3 regions of the Promicromonospora sp. NPDC090134 genome follow, and region 2 is predicted to be linked to each of the others. Evidence: predicted binding sites of a transcription regulator. Region 2 holds the regulator's gene; each other region holds the start of a gene.
What was found. Region 2 encodes HspR, which represses chaperone genes until heat shock. Its sites were predicted from a motif close to AAGTTGAGTCNNNNNGACTCAACTT; they were not measured.
Positions count from the first base shown of each region.

Region 1: ACIPN7_RS25725 (Hsp20/alpha crystallin family protein) is a predicted target of HspR. The motif match lies at 1,721-1,745, and genes of this name have one in related genera.
Region 3: clpB (ATP-dependent chaperone ClpB) is a predicted target of HspR. The motif match lies at 1,203-1,227, and genes of this name have one in related genera.

Region 1 covers NZ_JBIVCZ010000012.1:19,754-22,968, reverse strand. The annotation lists gene ACIPN7_RS25735 (S66 peptidase family protein) at 1-331, shown strand, start outside; gene ACIPN7_RS25730 (Fic family protein) at 452-1,657, shown strand; gene ACIPN7_RS25725 (Hsp20/alpha crystallin family protein) at 1,781-2,200, shown strand; gene ACIPN7_RS25720 (ROK family protein) at 2,329-3,215, opposite strand, start outside.
Region 2 covers NZ_JBIVCZ010000014.1:78,473-81,687, reverse strand. The annotation lists gene grpE (nucleotide exchange factor GrpE) at 1-365, shown strand, start outside; gene ACIPN7_RS27645 (DnaJ C-terminal domain-containing protein) at 443-1,447, shown strand; gene ACIPN7_RS27640 (heat shock protein transcriptional repressor HspR) at 1,537-1,989, shown strand; gene ACIPN7_RS27635 (DUF1540 domain-containing protein) at 2,153-2,461, shown strand; gene ACIPN7_RS27630 (hypothetical protein) at 2,473-3,215, opposite strand, start outside.
Region 3 covers NZ_JBIVCZ010000001.1:542,228-545,442, forward strand. The annotation lists gene ACIPN7_RS02375 (sulfite exporter TauE/SafE family protein) at 1-616, opposite strand, end outside; gene cpt (chloramphenicol phosphotransferase CPT) at 600-1,157, opposite strand; gene clpB (ATP-dependent chaperone ClpB) at 1,286-3,215, shown strand, end outside.

The sequences.
Region 1 (3,215 bases), on a different contig from region 2:
CATGCCGCCGCTCGACGGGGCACTGCTCTTCCTGGAGGACGACTTCGAGTCCGACACGGTCGCCTTTGCCCGCAACCTCACCTCCCTGCTCCAGCTGCCCGACGCCGGAGGCGTGACCGGTCTGGTGATCGGCCGGTTCCAGGCCGCCACGGGCATGACGCGGGCGGCGCTCGACGAGATCGTCGCGCGCCAGCCCGCACTGGCCGGCAAGCCGGTGCTGGCGGGCGTCGATCTCGGCCACACCAGCCCACTGCTCACGATCCCGGTCGGCGGCACGGCGGAGGTCGTCGTCGGCGAGGACGACGCAAGCCTGACGATCACCCGCCACTGACTCGCATGTCGCGAGCGGTGGCAGCGACCGCCGCCGTAAGTCAGACTCGGACGGAGTTAGTCTGGGTTACTCTGCATAAGTCAGACTAACTCCGATCCGAGTCCGACTTATGGAGTCCTGATGGCCGAGCCGATCACCCTCGAACCACACCGCTCGGCCGTAGTCCCGTGGGAGCAGACGGTGCGCGGTGGCACGGTCGACGATCGCCGGCTGAGCGAGGTGACGGTGCGCCTGCCCCCACACATCTCAGGCCTTGCTCCGACCACCAGTGCCTCCGCCTCGAGCCAGATCGAGGCCGCGTTGCGCGAGATCTCGAGCCTCGACCAGACACACGGCGAGCACCTCGATGCTCTTTCGGCTCTGCTCCTACGCAACGAGTCCGTCGCATCGTCCAAGATCGAACACGTCGTGGCGTCGATCGACGACTTCGCGCGTGCCCTGCACGGCAGCCGGGCCAACGCATCGGCGACTTCCATGGTGGCCTCGACCAACGCACTCGACCACCTGATCGCCTCGGTGGCCGGTGGGACCGACCTGACGCTCGCCAACATCCACCGGGCGCACGCCGCACTCATGGCGGACGACCCGTACGAGAAGGACTACGCCGGCCGCTTCCGTGACATGCAGAACTGGATCGGTGGTTCTGACTACTCGCCGCGTGGGGCGCTCTTCGTACCCCCACCCGCGGAGACGGTCGACGAGTACATGGACGACCTCATCCGGTTCGCGAACCGGGACGACCTCAGCGCGCTGGTCCAGGCGGCCTTCGTCCACGCGCAGTTCGAGTCCATCCATCCGTACACGGACGGCAACGGACGCATCGGGCGTGCGCTCGTGAACACCGTCCTTCGTCGGCGCGGCGTCACGTCGCGCGTGGTCGTCCCGCTGGCGTCCGCTCTGGTCGCGCGACGCGACGACTACTTCGACACCCTGGATGCGTATCGCGACGGCGATGCCGGCCCGGTCGTGCAGGGATTCACCGCCGCCGCCGCGATCGCGGCGCAGGAGTCGCGGATCACCGCGGACCGGATCTCCACCATGCCCGGGACCTGGGCCGACGCGGCGGGCCGACCTCGTCGAGGAAGCGCCGCCGCCGACCTGCTGGGCGCTCTACCCGCTCACCCGGTCTTCTCGTCGGAAGACGCCGAGGACATGACCCGTGCCGGGACATCCACGGTGTACGCCGCGATCAGCCGGCTGCACGACGCCGGCGTCATCCGGCCGCTCACAGACCGCACACGGAACCAGGTCTGGGGCACGGTCGCCCTGCTCGACGAGCTCGGCGACCTCGGCCTCCGGATCGGGATCCGCGCCAGGGCAATGTGAACGCGCCTCCGAGCACCAGCACAGTCAGCCTCGGAGCCCTCCGTCCGCCGTCGGCGAACCCGGAAATTGAGTCGGGTCGACTCAGGTTGTACCCGTCATCAGACCCGTCCGGAGGAGGACATCATGACCACAGTTCTTACCCGTTCCCCGTTCGCCAGCACCTGGCTCCGCGAGCCGTGGAGCCAGCAGCTCGGCGTCACCGAGGGCGTCGTGCCCGCGGCTGACGTCTACCGTGAGGGCGAGGACCTCGTCGCCCGCCTCGACCTGCCGGGCGTGAACCCGGCCGACGACATCACCGTCGAGGTCGAGGGCCGCAAGCTCGTCGTCCGCGGCGAGCGCAAGGACCAGCGCTCGGAGGAGTCCGAGGGCCGCCGCATCTCGGAGGTCCGCTTCGGATCCTTCCGCCGCGTCGTCACGCTGCCCAAGGCCGTGGACGGCGACGTCGTCCGCGCGTCCTACGACGCGGGCGTGCTGACGGTCACCGTGCCGGGCGTCTTCGCCGGCACCACGCCGCAGCGCATCGAGGTCACCACCGCCGCCTGATCCCCTCAGACAGGCAAAGTTGGCAGCAGGCAAGGGACCGAACTCATCGAGTTCGGTCCCTTGTCGTGAGATCGGTCCATCGACCGACCGATCTAGAAGCAACGGACCGATCTCGTCTGCGCCGCCCGCTAGGGGCGGGCCAGGGCTGCCGCTCCGATCACCGTCGCGTCGCCGCCCTGGACGGCCCGGCGCACCTCGACCGTGTGCCCGGAGACCGGCGGCTCGTCGTCCAGCCGGGCCCGGATCGCGGGTTCCAGCAGGTCCCAGGCGTGGGTCAGCCCGCCGCCCACCACCACGTGCCCGACGTCGAGCAGCGCCGCCAGCACCAGGACCGCCGACCCGACCGCGTGGCCGGCGTCGGCGAGCACCCGGAGCGCCGCCTCGTCCCCGGCTCGTGCGCGGGCCTCGATCTCCGCGGCGCCGACGCCGTCCGCCGCGGCCGAGCCCGCCCCGACCAGCTCCGCGTACCGCCGCTCCACCGAGCGCCCGGACGCGAGCGTCTCCAGGTGCCCGCGCTGGCCGCAGGTGCACCGCGCGTCGCCGAACCCGGGCATGTGCCCGATCTCCCCGGCGGCACCCGCGCCGCGGTACAGCGCGCCGTCCAGCCAGATCGCTCCCCCGACACCGGTCCCGAGCGCGATGCCCGCCGCCGACCGGACGCCGCGGACGGCGCCCCAGGTCGCCTCGCCCACGAGGAACGAGTCCACGTCGTTCGCGACGGTCACCGGCAGCCCTGTCCGGGCCGCGAGCCCCGAGCGCAGGTTCGTGCCCACCCAGTCCACGAAGGAGTCGCTGGCTGCCAGCACCTCGCCCGTCACCGGGTCGACGACGCCCGCCGCCCCGACCCCGACGCCGACTGCGCTCCGCCCCGCCGTCGCGGACGCCCGCGCGACCAGCTCCGCCGCGACGTCGAGCATGGCCTGGCCGCCCGACGGCGTGGGCGCGGTCGCCGAGGCGAGCACCTCGCCGTCGGGCGTCACCAGGGCGGCGCGGATCTTGGTGCCGCCGATGTCGA
Region 2 (3,215 bases):
GCTTCACGAACTACCGCAACCGGGCGCTGCGCGACCAGGACGCCGCGCGCGACCGGGGCGTGCAGGACGTGCTGGCGGCGCTGCTGCCCGTGCTCGACGACGTCGAGCGCGCGAAGCAGCACGGCGAGCTGAGCGGTCCCATGGCGGCGATCGCGGAGAAGCTCGACCAGAGCCTGCAGAAGTTCGGCGTCGAGCGGTTCGGCAAGGTGGGCGAGGAGTTCGACCCCACCCTGCACGAGGCGCTCATGCACTCGACCGACGCGGACGCGACGGCCGCCACGGTGAACCTCGTGGTGGAGCCCGGGTACAAGATCGGCGACAAGGTGGTCCGGGCGGCGCGCGTGGGCGTCGTCGGACCGGAGTAGTCCCGGTTCCCGGTGGCCGGGCCCGACCCTGACGGGGCGGGCCCGGCTTCCGGGGCCACAGTGCGGAAGGAGGTGCCATGACCGGTCAGGACTGGATGGAGAAGGACTTCTACGCCGTGCTGGGCGTGTCCAAGGACGCCGACGACGCGGCCATCAAGAAGGCCTACCGCAAGCTCGCGCGCCAGTACCACCCCGACCAGAACCAGGGGAACGCGGCGGCGGAGTCCAAGTTCAAGGAGATCGGCGAGGCGTACGCAGTGCTCTCCGACGCGGAGCAGCGCCGCCAGTACGACGCCGTGCGCGCCATGGCGGGCGGTGCCCGCTTCTCGGCGGGTGCCGGCGGTGCCGGGGCCGGCGGGTTCGAGGACATCATGGGCGCCATGTTCGGCGGCGCCCAGGGCACCGGCGGCCGGGGCGCGCCGCGCGTGCGCTACTCGCAGGGCGGGAACGGTGGCTTCGAGGACATCCTCGGCTCCATGTTCGGCGGAGGCCGGACGGCCTACGGCGCGGGGACCACCGGGTACGCTTCGCCGACGCCGGGCGCGGACGTCGTCGCCCAGGTCACGCTGCCGTTCCGGGCGGCCGTGGAGGGCACGACGGCGGAGCTCGAGGTCAACGGCCGCACCATCACGGCCCGGATCCCCGCGGGGATCAACGACGGCAAGAAGATCCGGCTGCGGGGCAAGGGCCGGCCCGGGGTGGCCGGCGGTCCGGCGGGCGACCTCGTCGTCACGGTGCACGTCACGCCGCACCCGGTCTGGACGCTGGACGGCGTGGACCTGCGCATGACCGTGCCCGTCACGTTCGCGGAGGCTGCGCTCGGCACGACGCTGGAGGTGCCCACCCTGGACGGCGCCACCGTGCGGCTCAAGGTGCCCGCGGGCACGCCGTCGGGCCGGGCGCTGCGCGTCAAGGGGCGCGGCGTGCGGACGGCGAAGGCAACCGGCGACCTGCTCTTCACCGTGCAGGTGGCCGTGCCGCAGAAGCTCAGCAAGAAGGCCAGGCAGGCGCTCGAGGCGTTTGCCGCCGAGAGCGACGGCGAGGACGTGCGCGCCGGGTTGACCGCGCGCGCGGCGGAATGACGGCCGGTGCGGTGGGGCGGCTGCCCTGCCGCACCGGGTTCGGCTAACCTGCCCGCACGAACCGTGCAAAAGAGACTTCGGAGGTGCGCATGGTCGACGACGACACACCCGTGCTCACCGTGTCCAAGGCCGCCGAGCTCGCGGGCATGCACCCGCAGACGCTGCGGCAGTACGACCGCCTCGGCCTGGTGGTGCCCCGGCGCACGCGCGGCCGCGGCCGCCGGTACTCGCGCCGCGACGTGGCGCGCCTGCTGCAGGTGCAGCAGCTCGCCCAGGGCGAGGGCATCAACCTCGCCGGGATCAAGCGCATCCTCGACCTGGAGGCGCACGTCTCCGTGCTGGAGGAGCGCCTCGGTGACCTGCTGATGCGGGTCCAGGAGGAGGGGCGTGTGTTCGCCGCGGGTCCGGCGGCGGGCGACGTCGTGGTGGTTCAGCGAGGTCAGCGCGTCCGCAGCGCGGCGGTGCGCGTGGACCTGGAGCACCGCGCCGCCGGCGGGGGTGCAGTGGTGCTCTGGCGGCCGGCTCCGCGGCGCGAGGAGTGACCACGTCCGCGGTGGGCGGCTGATTTCAGCAATGCCATTCTTTCGTTAATCGGGAATGCCCGCTGAAATGTAGGTAAGGCATTCCTTGCTCTACACGATCTGCCATTTCGGAATACGATCGGTGTATTCCGCGGGGGCGACGCACCGAGCGAGGAGAGATGCCATGAGCACGCTGATGGAAATGCCCGAGGTCGTCGAGTGCTCGATCGACGGCTGCGGCTACAACCACGACCACGGCTGCCACGCCGGCGCCGTCACCATCGCGGGGCACGCGGGCGACGCCTCCTGCGCCACGTTCATCCCGCTGACCACCAAGGGTGGGCTGGAGAAGGTGATCGCTCACGTCGGCGCGTGCCAGCGCGAGGAGTGCACCCACAACGACCACCTGGAGTGCAACGCGCAGTCGATCCGCGTGGGACCGGGCCCCGAGGACCCGGGGCACGCCGACTGCCTCACCTTCGAGCAGGGCTGAACCTCCGAGGCTCAGCGAGCCAGGTGGTCCAGGAGGAGCAGCGCGTCGCCGTGCGTCCCGGGAAGCCGCTCGACCCACACCCGGGTCGGGCGGCGCACCTCTGTCGTCAGGCCGAGCACCTCGGCGTTGCGCTCCACGACGCGGCGCAGCGACTGGCCGAGCTCCGCCGTCGTCGGGCCGCGCTCGCACAGCACCACGAACGTGCCGTCGCCGACGGCCGCCATCGGGTGGCCCTCGCCGAACACCTGGTGCAGGGTGCGGCCGATCGCGGCGGAGCGCGCCAGCCGCTGCCAGGTGTCGAGGTTCTCCAGGCCCACGTCGAGCACCAGCAGACAGTGGGACTCGCCCGCGGTCGAGCCGGTGCGCTGGGCGACGCCGTAGGTCTCGCGCAGCCGCTCGCCCAGGTACTCACCCGTGGGCAGGCCGGTCGAGGGGTCGTGCGTGGCGATCTGGTAGGGCACGCGCTCGCGCTCCCCGACCCAGCCGATCGCCGCGGCACGCAGCGCGCCGACATCCGTGGGGCGCCCGAAGGCGGCATAGAGGCAGGCGACGTCGTCCAGGGCCTCGGTGATCCCGGCACCCACGCCGGCGCGCGCCGCACCGAGCCGTTCGGCCGGCGCGATCACGCCACGGCCCTCGGCCAGTGCCTCCGCTAGCGCTTCTGCGGCGGGGTGCTCCCAGTCGTTCGGCCGGATCCATACCGACGCCAGACTCGTAGCGCGCCACCGCTCGCGCAGGTCGTGCACACGCACCC
Region 3 (3,215 bases), on a different contig from region 2:
GGGCGTTGACCCAGGTGCCCGAGACGGCCGTGGGGATCATCGCGACCAGCGACGTGCCCTTGGCGAGCGCGGGGGCGAAGTCGAACAGCGCGGACAGCCCCGGCACGGCGATCTGGCCGCCGCCGATGCCGAGCAGGCCCGACGCGATGCCCATCACGAGGCCGAGCCCCACCATGCCGGCGCCGTCGAGCAGGCTGGGGATGCCCTGCGCGGTATCGACCTGCGGCGGGTCGGCGAACGCGTCGAGCAGGGAGCGCACGATGCCCGCCACGAGCACCCCGACGAACAGCCAGCGCAGGAGGGTCTCGGGCACACGTGCGAGCAGCCGGGCCCCGTACGCGGCGCCGGCCACGGAACCCACCACGAGCAGCGCGGCCGAGATCAGGTCGACCGCCTGGTGGGTCAGGTACGGGATGGAGCCGACGATCGCCGCCGGCAGGATCGCCGCGAGCGAATAGGCGCTGGCCCGGCGCTGCGTGAGGCCGCCGAGCGAGGTCAGGAGAGGCACCATCACGATGCCGCCGCCCAGACCGAACAGCCCCGAGAAGGACCCGCCGACGATCCCCACGAGGACGGCGCGGGGTGGGGTCAGGGAGTCGTCAGTCTGCTCGGTCACCCCGTGATGATCTCAGGTGTGCGGCGATGGTCCGCGCGCAGTCCAGCGATCCGGCGCTCGTGGTGTCGATCTCCAGGTCGTACCGGACGCCCCGGTGGACGACGTCGGCCTGCTGCGCGGCCATGCCCGCGACCCGGTCGCCGCGGGCGGCCTCGCGCCGTGCGGCGACCACCGGGTCGCACCACACACCCACCCAGAGCGTCGGCACGTCGCCCAGTGCGTCGAGCCAGCGGCGCTGTGAACCGGCACCGCCGAGGAACACGTCGTCGACCACGAGGTGCGCGCCCGCGCGCGCCATGGCGACCAGCCCGGTGATCCAGGCGTCCTGGAGCGCCATGAAGTCCTGCCCGACGGCGACGCCGCCGTCGTCGGCGAACTCGATCCCGTCGCCGCCGGCCGTGAGGCGGGCGGGCATCGCGTCGACCAGGGTGTCGATGCTGAGCGAGAGCCAGGACTCGGGCAGCACGGCCTGGAGGTCGCGGGCGATCGCCGACTTTCCCGAGCTGGATCCGCCGTTGAGAACGATGACCTGGGTGCTCATGCGGCCACCGTACGAGCGTGGGTGAGGCGCGCTACAGTGATTATCAAGTTGAGCGGAATAGACTCAACTTTGGGACGGTTTCCTCGAGGTAGAACTGAGCCCATTTTCACCAGCCCCCGGGAGGCCTCATGGACACCAAGTTCACGACCATGTCGCAGCAGGCGATCGGCGACGCCATCCAGTCGGCGTCGGCCGCCGGCAACCCGCAGCTCGAGCCGGTCCACCTGCTCGCCTCGCTGCTCACGCAGGAGCGCGGCGTGGCCGTCGGCCTGCTCGACGCGGTCGGCGCGAACGCGCAGGCCATCGGCCAGCAGGTGCGCGCGGCCCTCGTCGCGCTGCCCCAGGCCAGCGGCAGCAGCACGGCCCAGCCGGGCGCGAGCCGCGCCCTGGCGACGGTGCTCGACCTGGCGGGCAAGGAGGCCCAGGGGCTGGGCGACGAGTACGTCTCCACCGAGCACCTGCTCATCGCGCTCGCCGCCGGGCAGTCGTCCGCGGCGCAGATCCTGTCTGGCGCCGGGGCGACCGCCGACGCACTGCGCGCGGCCCTGCCCGCCGTCCGCGGTTCCGGCCGTGTCACGAGCCCCAACCCGGAGGGCACGTACAAGGCGCTGGAGCAGTACGGCACCGACCTCACGCAGCAGGCGCGCGACGGCAAGCTGGACCCGGTGATCGGCCGCGACTCGGAGATCCGCCGCGTGATCCAGGTGCTGAGCCGCCGCACCAAGAACAACCCCGTGCTCATCGGCGAGCCCGGCGTCGGCAAGACCGCCGTCGTCGAGGGGCTGGCCCAGCGCGTGGTGGCGGGCGACGTGCCCGAGTCCCTCAAGGGCAAGCGGCTGATCGCCCTCGACCTGGCCTCGATGGTGGCCGGCGCCAAGTACCGCGGCGAGTTCGAGGAGCGGCTCAAGGCGGTCCTGGAGGAGATCACGGCGTCGGACGGCGAGGTGGTCACCTTCATCGACGAGCTGCACACGGTCGTCGGCGCGGGTGCGGGCGGCGACGGCGCGATGGACGCGGGCAACATGCTCAAGCCCATGCTGGCGCGCGGCGAGCTCCGCATGGTCGGCGCCACCACGCTCGACGAGTACCGCGAGCACATCGAGAAGGACCCCGCGCTGGAGCGCCGGTTCCAGCAGGTGTTCGTGGGCGAGCCGTCGGTCGAGGACACCGTGGCGATCCTGCGCGGGCTTAAGGAGCGCTACGAGGCACACCACAAGGTGACGATCGCCGACTCGGCGCTCGTGGCCGCCGCGTCGCTCTCCGACCGGTACATCTCCGGCCGCCAGCTCCCCGACAAGGCGATCGACCTGGTCGACGAGGCCGCGTCCCGCCTGCGCATGGAGCTCGACTCGTCGCCGATCGAGATCGACGAGCTGCAGCGCGCCGTCACGCGCCTCGAGATGGAGGAGGTCGTGCTGTCCGAGTCGGCCGACGCCGCGTCCAAGGACCGGCTCGAACGGCTCCGCGCCGACCTGGCCGACCGCCGGGAGGCGCTGGCCGCGCTCACCGCGCGCTGGGAGTCCGAGAAGGCCGGGCACAACCGCGTCGGTGACCTGCGCGCCCACCTCGACGAGCTGCGCACGGACGCCGAGCGCAAGCTCCGCGAGGGCGACCTGGAGGGTGCGGCGCGCATCCGGTACGGCGAGATCCCCGTCGTCGAGAAGGAGCTCGCGGCCGCCGAGGAGGCCGAGGCCGGCGCGGAGGACGAGCCCGAAGGCCTCGGCCCGGAGACCGCCGAGCCGCCGATGATCGCCGACAAGGTGGGCGCCGACGAGATCGCCGAGGTGGTCGCCGCCTGGACCGGCATCCCCGCCGGGCGGCTGCTCCAGGGCGAGTCCGAGAAGCTCCTGCACATGGAGGACGTGCTCGGCGAGCGCCTCATCGGGCAGCGGGCCGCGGTGGCCGCGGTGTCCGACGCCGTGCGGCGCACGCGGGCCGGCGTCTCCGACCCCGACCGGCCCACGGGCTCGTTCCTGTTCCTCGGCCCCACGGGCGTGGGCAAGACCGAGCTCGCCAAGTCGCTGGCGGACTTCCTGTTCGACGACGAGCGCGCCATGG